DNA from 2 places in the Paenibacillus sp. FSL H8-0332 genome. Region 2 is predicted to be linked to the other one. Evidence: predicted binding sites of a transcription regulator. Region 2 holds the regulator's gene; the other holds the start of a gene.
The links. Region 2 encodes LexA, which represses DNA repair genes until DNA is damaged. Its sites were predicted from a motif close to CGAACATATGTTCG; they were not measured.

Region 1: a site for LexA is predicted at 2,552-2,565, ahead of NST43_RS22275 (YolD-like family protein). Genes of this name have one in related genera too.

Annotation. Positions count from the first base shown of each region.
Region 1 is NZ_CP150145.1:5,172,568-5,176,862, forward strand. It holds gene NST43_RS22250 (hypothetical protein) at 1-200, shown strand, start outside; tRNA gene NST43_RS22255 (tRNA-Leu) at 295-380, opposite strand; gene NST43_RS22260 (WGxxGxxG family protein) at 527-982, opposite strand; gene NST43_RS22265 (M15 family metallopeptidase) at 1,058-1,744, opposite strand; gene NST43_RS22270 (hypothetical protein) at 1,958-2,125, shown strand; gene NST43_RS22275 (YolD-like family protein) at 2,157-2,387, opposite strand; gene NST43_RS22280 (GNAT family N-acetyltransferase) at 2,752-3,192, shown strand; gene NST43_RS22285 (hypothetical protein) at 3,280-3,882, opposite strand; gene NST43_RS22290 (PH domain-containing protein) at 4,085-4,295, shown strand, end outside.
Region 2 is NZ_CP150145.1:3,791,047-3,795,341, forward strand. It holds gene NST43_RS16335 (hypothetical protein) at 1-276, opposite strand, end outside; gene NST43_RS16340 (DUF896 domain-containing protein) at 324-533, opposite strand; gene NST43_RS16345 (LysM peptidoglycan-binding domain-containing protein) at 643-1,059, opposite strand; gene lexA (transcriptional repressor LexA) at 1,257-1,883, shown strand; gene NST43_RS16355 (L,D-transpeptidase) at 2,073-2,411, shown strand; gene NST43_RS16360 (hypothetical protein) at 2,509-2,730, opposite strand; gene NST43_RS16365 (hypothetical protein) at 2,842-3,063, opposite strand; gene NST43_RS16370 (DUF4359 domain-containing protein) at 3,156-3,518, opposite strand; gene NST43_RS16375 (hypothetical protein) at 3,534-3,806, opposite strand; gene NST43_RS16380 (hypothetical protein) at 3,997-4,122, shown strand.

The DNA of each region.
Region 1 (4,295 bases), 1.4 Mb from region 2:
ATAAACAGCTTCTTCTAGAAAGTAGTGAGTGCTTCCGGCAACTTAGGATTGCTCTGCCAGAGGAGCAGCAAAGGACTTCATTCCTGTACGAGGATGCCCAATTATCACTTCAAGCCATTCTTGAGCGCTCCATCTATCTGCAAGGATTCAAAGATGCCCTTTATGTCTTCAATGAATTACAGATTTCGTCTCCTGCTTAAATTCGATTCTTCATTTACATTATCCTTTTTCTGTTCTGTATGTATAGAAAAGGCGCATTCGGTTGAATGCGCCTTTCACTACTATTAATATGGATGCCGAGGACGGGGGTCGAACCCGTACGGTAGTCACCTACCGCAGGATTTTAAGTCCTGTGCGTCTGCCTGTTCCGCCACCCCGGCATGTTATTGCGCGTTCTAACGCGACAAGAAATATAATAGCATGTATTAGGTGGATACGCAATAAATATTTCCTGTTTGTCCCTGTCCGCAAAAAAAATGGGCCCGGTCAGCCAAAGCTGATACGGGCCTTGCGACTCAATACTTGACTAGTGACGATCACCGGTTCTGCTTCGCATGCCAGCCAGACCCAGGAGACCGACGAGACCGAGCCAGCCCCAGTTGGAGCCTTTACCGGTGTTGCTTGTGGTGGTCGTACTCTGCGCCCGATATCTGCCGGTAGGCATGTCGTTGGACAGCGGGGAGACAGAGCTGTTGTCTCCGGTACGGATTTTGTCCTTCATGATGGATTCGGTCTTATGCATGGAATCTCTGGTCTCATTCATCATGGTGTTGCCCCGGCCGTCCATCATCCGGTCATCCATATTCCCCATGTTGCCCATCCGGCCGTCAGTAGACATGTTGTTCATGCCCGGAGCGGTGGTGCTCATAACGCCCGGAGTCGTAGTAGTCATACCGCCGGGCGCTGCGGAGATGCTACCTGCTCCGAGCAGACTCATGGACAGGACCGTACCGCAGGCAAGGCTTGTAATCAGCTTGTTCAAAATGTTGTGCCCCCTTTATGGATGTGGTTAATCGCTGATAATTTCCCCATCCGGGACAGCATCTATGCAGAGAAGTTATTCCTTCACAATGTTCACGGTCTTGCTGGACGCATTATACGTGACCTTGGCTCCAAGTGCTTCCGCAATCGCACGTACAGGCGCATAGGTTACCGCATCGTCCATGACGCCGGTCGTCAGCTTCTTTCCATTGAGCGTAATATTTACCGGGATATCCTTGTTCACCTCTGGCTCACCTCCGGTTATACGGTTTAGTGCGGCTGCACTCTGCTGGGCAGTAGGCCGTCTGCCTGCCTTCAGGTCTTGGATGCTAAGGCCGAAGCTCATTTGCAGATGAGCGTAATCCTTGAAGGAGGTCCAGTCCCCGCCCCATTCGAACCCCAGCTTCTTCCCCTCCTGCACCACCTCTTGCCAGTCTGCTACCTTGTCGCCATCCCCGTCACGTTTCATATCCCAGGACACATTCCTGCCGTCCGGCAGGAGCAGCGCAAAGTCTATTGCCAGTCCGTAATTATGGTAGCTGTCGCCTCCCCGGGCATTAGTCACTATGTCGCCCTTCTTCGTTCTTCCCTGAGCATACAGCTCATTCTGCTGCGTTATCGTACGCATTCCCTGCGTAATGAGGATCGGTACCCCCCGGTTATAACTCCGTCTAATCAGCTCATTGGCCCCCGCCAGCACAGCCGGATGCAGATTGCCAAGCTTCCCGGCCGATTTACTCTTCACTTGTTCAAAAGTCAGCATATACTCACCCCCTTATATAGTTAATGCCCCCTTTTCCCGTATTGCTTGTATGAATAACCTATATAGCCCGTAAAATTCGGATGTACTATCCGTATAATCAGAAATAAGACCCCCGGTATTCCAGGGATCTTGTTCAGCCGGATGGATTCCGCCATAACAGGCCAGAATAAGTTAGCGGACCTGTAGGTCTCAATACATGAAAGGTGGTTGAACATGGATATTCACAGCGACAGCTACAAAATAGCCGCACTTAGCGGCCAGGAGGATGTCGTGGAGGTGATCCGTCAGGCGGAATCGCAAATTGCCCGAATGACCGGGAACCCGGAAGTGACGCTGATTGCCTATGAGAAGACGGACCAGTCCAGGAACGGGAGTAACTAAGGACGCTGCTTACAGGCAGAGCCTTCATCCCTCAGACAATATAAGCCTCCACAATGTCATCTACGAGCAGCCACTTCCATTCCTCCGCCCACTGCAGCTTGAATTCCCGCGTGTGGGTGTGAATGGAGGTCACGAACCCGCTCAGCTTCCTCTGCTCCAGAGGATCATACAGCACTAGCGTTACCCGCACATGACTCCTTAGCGATAAGGCCAGTGTATGCTCAATCTCCTCCAGCTTCTGCTCGTCCAGAACCGGCTTCAGGCTATGCTAGGTCTCCCGTTCGTCCCTCCTGATCCCGCGCTTATGCTCCGTCAACATGATTCGGCTGCTCTCCCGCAGACCGCCCACTTCAAGCTTTTTGCCCATTGCAATTCCCCCACTCCGTGTGTGTATACCCCGACTGCATCATCTTGCTGCCTATGTACCGAACGTATGTTTGTATTATATCCGCAATTCTTCTTGTTAGGCAAGCAGAAATTAATGTCAGTCCAAGGACGCAGAAGGAGGGCTTTCGCTGATTAAATAAGGTTGAACTAGCACCACACCTGCATTGAAACAGCCATACTGCGGTTCTGGTAATTTCGGTAATTAGATGCCATCATTAAGGTGAAGAGTGAGAAAAGGAGTGGAGACGAAATTTATGATTAGGGCTGCAAATGTGGAGGATCGAGAGGATATTTCCAGACTATTGACGCAGTTAGGTTACCCGGATACCAGGCTTTTTATGAAAGAGAATATAGAAAGACTTCTTGCTGACCCCAATGAAGAGTTAATGGTCTATGAAGCGGAAGGATGTGTTATCGCCTGTCTTTCCCTACATTATATCCCGCAACTGGGCATGAGAGGAGATATCGCCTCCATTAGTTATCTGGTTGTGGACTCCTCAGCTAGAAGTAAGGGAATTGGACAGGAATTGGTGGAATCCGCTTCAGCTTCTGCCCGCCAAAAAGGATGTGCCAGTATCCAGGTTCATTGCCATGCCAGAAGAATAGAGGCTCATACATTTTATGAAAGACAAGGCTTCAAGGAGGCCCCTAAGTACTTCTCAAAAAGGTTGGACAAATAATTCAATCGTCAGCAAAAAGACGCCTACAGTAATGCTGTACAGCGTCTTCATCTGAATCCTTTTGCCTATAACAAGTCTTGTCTCTGCTTATTTCACTGACGTAGTCCCTGCGCTTCCAGTACCCGGTTCCTGCTTGACATCTGTGCCTGCATCTGACACGGTGCCTGTCACGGCTTGCTCCGGATCAATCAGTCCGGCGGCTTCTCTGGCTTCATTCAGCTTGGAGATGCCGTAGAGCATAGCTACGTCCGCCTGCTGATTCATCGCGTCGAATTCCTCGGCGGTCACATCGGGCGATACTGCGCTCTTGGAAGCCTTCTCCTTGATCTGATAGGCACTCTGGAAAGCGATCACCGAATCTCTAAGCAGCTTCTCGATCGTATCCGGCAGGCCACCCGCAATCTTGATATCGCTCACATGCTCTGCAAGCTGAGATGCGGTATCCTGGAAGCTGTCCACAGCCTTCTGGAATTCTTTGTCTGTCGCTTGTCCGGTGGAATAAGAGGTTAGCGTGGTGTTGAAGTTCTCTAGCGAGGATTTGCCCATTTCGTCGAATTTCGACATTTCATTGTAAAAGCTCTGTACCGTCTCCTGTACCTCTTCCGGGGACGCCGGTTCAGCACTGTTATTGCCGCAGGCACTGAGTATCATGACGGCCACTAGCAGTCCTGCAAGTAAAGCTTGTCTCATAGTTAATATCCCTCCACTTAACAGAATAATATCGATTTTTGTTAAGTGCAAATGAAATTAATGTAAAATTCGGCGTAATGAAACATATGTCAGCGGTTAAGCGTATTCACAGGGGGAAAGGGCGGTCAAGAACCCGTTGATGACTGGCAATTCCTGTTATACTATAATGAATTTATCCGTTCAAGGAGAGGAAGATCTACTTATGACTTATTGCACAGCATGTGGTGCGGAATACAAGCAAGGTGCCAAATTCTGCGGGGAATGCGGGGCAGGTACAGAAGAGGCCGGTTCTCCGGCAGCAGCACGGCGTCCGGCGGCTGGCCATAGCTCCGGTCCCGAAAAAGAATTATGGCAGGGCAAGCCTGCCGGCATCTCCGACCGTCTCAAGGGGCTGATCGGGCTGAATACCACCA
Region 2 (4,295 bases):
CAGCAGCGCAGCGAGCAGGAAATACAGCACTACACCCAGCCAGTTGGCCAGAATCCCGCTTCCTTTTGCTTCATCAATCGAGCCGACCACCCAGAACATGATGCCAAGCAGCATCAATACAACGGGGAATATAATATTCCGGCCTTTGAAAATATCGATGCTTTTTGCGGTAGCCTTCGTGCTGGAAGCATAAATGGAATCCTTCCCCTGCTTCTTTCTTTGCTGGTTAATTTGCTTTGTGTTGCGTTGAACCATTCTTTCCCAAGAACGGGCCATGTGAGTTCCCCCTAGTCATCCTGTATTATCTATGAAAAGGCAACAGGCTAATGCTTAAGTCCGTTATTGCCTTCTTCATGCTCCGGATTGTCCACAATTTCGATGGTATTAAGCTGGGCCCGAAAGTTGCTGCGGATATTCCCCAGGTAAATCTCACGGAGCTTGGCACGTTCGGCCAATTCCTCTTCATTCAGGCCGCCGTTCTTAGCTTTGCGTGCCAGTTCATTGATGCGTGCGACCAATTCGTCAATATTCAATACGTTTCCCTCCCTCTAAATTCATTTTAACTTTGCCATGAGAAAAAGAGCTTGTCAAGGTCTACCCCCTGAAAGCTCTTTGAGTCGATCATTAGTCTGCTTCATTCCTTCAGTATAAAGGTAAAATCAGAATATCTCCGGCCTTAATGACGCTGTTCTCCAAATGATTCGTCTTCATTATTCCTTCTATATATACGGCTGTCTTCATGTCCTCAGGCTTGTTACTTAACGCAAGGCTCCATAAGGTATCCCCTCGTTCGACTACGATCCGCTTATCTGGCTTCATGGAAGAGACCGAACCGGCAAAAACATTCCCCACCACAGTGAATCCCGAAATAACAAGCATCAGCACCAGAACCATCTTCATCAGGCTGACCTGACGGAATAGTGATGATAGCGCAGCGAGACTATGAAGAATCGCATCCTTGATCTTGGTTACATAATTATGAGCAGTTGGATTACCGGGAGCGGACACCTTGATATCCTCATTATTATAGATGCTGTTGTATGTACTATACTTTAACATGATCATCATCCTCCAAACACATGTTCTTGCTTTCGAAAATAATATAACACGAACATGTGTTTCGATCAATAGTTTTTTCGGAACGTTTGTTCTCTTTATTTTCACTCTCTTATTTTCCTCATTTTAGAACTTATGTTTGTACGAACGGAAGTTCTATGTTATAATTTTCCCAAACATAGTATATGGGGTTGATTCCGATGTCAAAGATTTCTAGTCGTCAGCTGGCGATCCTGGAATTTATACGTAATGAAGTCCGCAGCAAGGGTTATCCTCCGTCCGTCCGCGAGATTGGCGAGGCTGTCGGCCTGGCCTCCAGCTCTACCGTGCATGGTCACTTGGACCGGCTTGAGAAGAAGGGCCTGATCCGGCGCGACCCTACGAAACCGCGTGCCATTGAGTTACTCGGGCAGGAAGATTCAGAGAATGTGCATCAATTCGTCCAGACCGTCACCCGCATCCCGGTAGTGGGTAAGGTTACAGCTGGTGTTCCTATTACAGCTACAGAGAATATTGAGGATTACTTCCCATTGCCTGCTCATTATGTAGGCGATAACAAGGTATTTATGCTATCTGTCCTTGGTGACAGTATGGTGGATGCCGGAATTATGAACGGGGATTATGTCATCGTGCGCCAGCAGCAGACTGCCGACAACGGCGATATTGTTGTAGCGATGACCGAAGAAGATGAAGCAACTGTTAAGACCTTCTACAAGGAACGGGATCATATCAGGCTGCAGCCGGAGAATCCGGCGTACGAGCCTCTTCGCCTTAACCGCGTTACGATTTTGGGACGGGTCATCGGATTATTCCGCGATATCCACTAATCTACTCCCCGCTTCAGAACAGGCTGCTCCGCACCATGCGAAGCAGCCTGTTTTCTGTTTATTTCACTTAGCGTAGTGGCAAAAAAGCCGTATGCAAACATTTGTTCGCATACGGCTTTTTTGCCACTTTTTCTGTGAACCGCTGTACGGCTCCGCACATATCCTGATATTAAAGGAGTGCTGATCTGTATGCCCAATTATCGAATTATCATCGATCTGTCACAGCGTATGCTGTACCTGCTGGATAATGACGTTGTCACCAGAGGCTTCCCTGTCGGCATCGGCAAAATGTTAACCGTCTCGCCAGTAGGCGAGTACACCATCATTAACAAGCAGCCCAATCCGGGCGGCCCGTTCGGTGCCTTTTGGATGGGTCTGTCCAAGCCGCATTACGGCATACACGGAACCAACGACCCGTCCTCCATCGGCCACATGGTCTCTCACGGCTGTATCCGTATGTATAACGCAGATGTTCTGGCTCTGGCCGCCACCGTACCTATCGGCACGCGTGTTACGATTAGAGAATAGACCGCAGCTGCAACCTGCTGCTCCCGGATCTCACGACAAAAACACCCCCGAAGGGGTGTCTTGTACGCATCATCTCAGCCACCAGGGCGGATACAGATTACAGCAGCACACTCCGTAACAAGCGAATGGCAGCTGTATTCAGGCGAATGGCTTCACGGATGGAGGCTCTGGCCGCCAATAGCTCTCTTCTGGCCCGCGAACCTCTAGGCACACTGCGCAGATTCTCATTGATTTCTTCAAGCCGCTCCAGCAGGATCGCTCTCTGGGTAAGCAGCACATTAATGGCTCTGCGGATTCTGTTGCGTTCTCTTTGGGTCATCTTAACACCTCTTTTACACTTGGATAGTATAAGAGATGCTGAATGTACCGTAGAAGATTGTGTGATTCGGCAGTAATGTTAGGAGCAGCGGTTAGCGGGCAGCGAATCTGCTCACTTCTTGTTCAATCGTACCCGGAATTCAAATTCATCGCGTCTATAAGTCATTCCGGCCAGCACTATGTACTCCGGTGTCCATTTCTGTACAGGTCCGGCATAATCAGCAATCACATGCGGTTTGCCATCAACCAGCTGAACGACGTAGACCTGTACCTGTGCCAGTGCGGCAGCGAATAGATCAGCATCACTGGACAGTACTTTATAAGCCGTATTCAACTTCGTTCCTCCTTGTTCCACAACCATGATATAAAGATTCCGCAACAATCTATTTAATTATACCGGGTTATGGAACAATATGTAAACCATATTTACAGCTTGATAAAAAGGATTTTGAACAATCCAATATATTTCTTAGTAGCCCCGCCATCCCCGCTAAAAAAATCGGTATTCTTAAGGTCCGGCACACTGAATACAGAGAATAAAATGTAGTTATCCCTCTCAGTCAATGACTCAACTACAGGCTGGGCTACCAGCTTGGTAATTCCGTCGCCTATTTCCTGATCAAGCGTATTCTCCAGATTCTTTACAGAATATTCACTGAATGCTTCCTTCCCCGGATTCGTAACAGCCATCACAACCAGAACAACAAGGATAAGGACCAGTAACGATTTACCGCCCGATCTTCTGCGGACTCTGCGTGCAGGACTCGGCGTATCATAACGCGAATTCATTCTTTTCCCCCTCAACTACAGAATATACAGCATCTCTTGCAACATGACCCCCAGTGGATTCATCATCATCCGGCACACGAACAGCATCCCATCTACAATTCCACTGCCTCCGATATCCATGCTGCTCCAATCCCACACCGGCTGAGCCGGTGCATCCAGCCCATATTGCTCCATAAGCCTCTCTCGGGTCTCCGCAGGCACAGCCACTCCTTCCGCCCCAGCCACCGGACCTATCAACGCCAGGATGAGCATCAGCGAAAGCATAATCTTATATGTATTCTTCATCATACACTCCCATATCTCCCACTCGAATTCTCTTCTGGTTAAGTATATAGGAGATGGAATAGTATGTAAAATGATTTGATTTGGAGTTATAATTCCTTTATATTATGATGTAAGGGCTTTGCTCCGTCTTCATCTTCACTCTCTCCCCCACACTTAAAAATCGGGAGAGTTTTTTTATTTAGGAGGTAAATGTATGAATGGAAATAAAGTTATCATCATTCTTCTGTCCATCTCCATACTGGGTGTACTGCTTTACTTTGGAATAGCTTATGGACTGCTATGGTATGCCTTCCGGTCCTTGGTTCCCATTGAAGAATAATCTAAGAACATCGGGTGATCAATTTGAAGAAATACAACAGAACCGAAAAAATCATTATTGGAGTGTTAATTGGCATGACTGCCGTGCTATCTTTAGGAACCCTGTTTTTTTGGTATGTCTTCACCACAATATAAAATAATCTCCTCGCGCTCAGGGTGGGGTGTCTGTCAGAT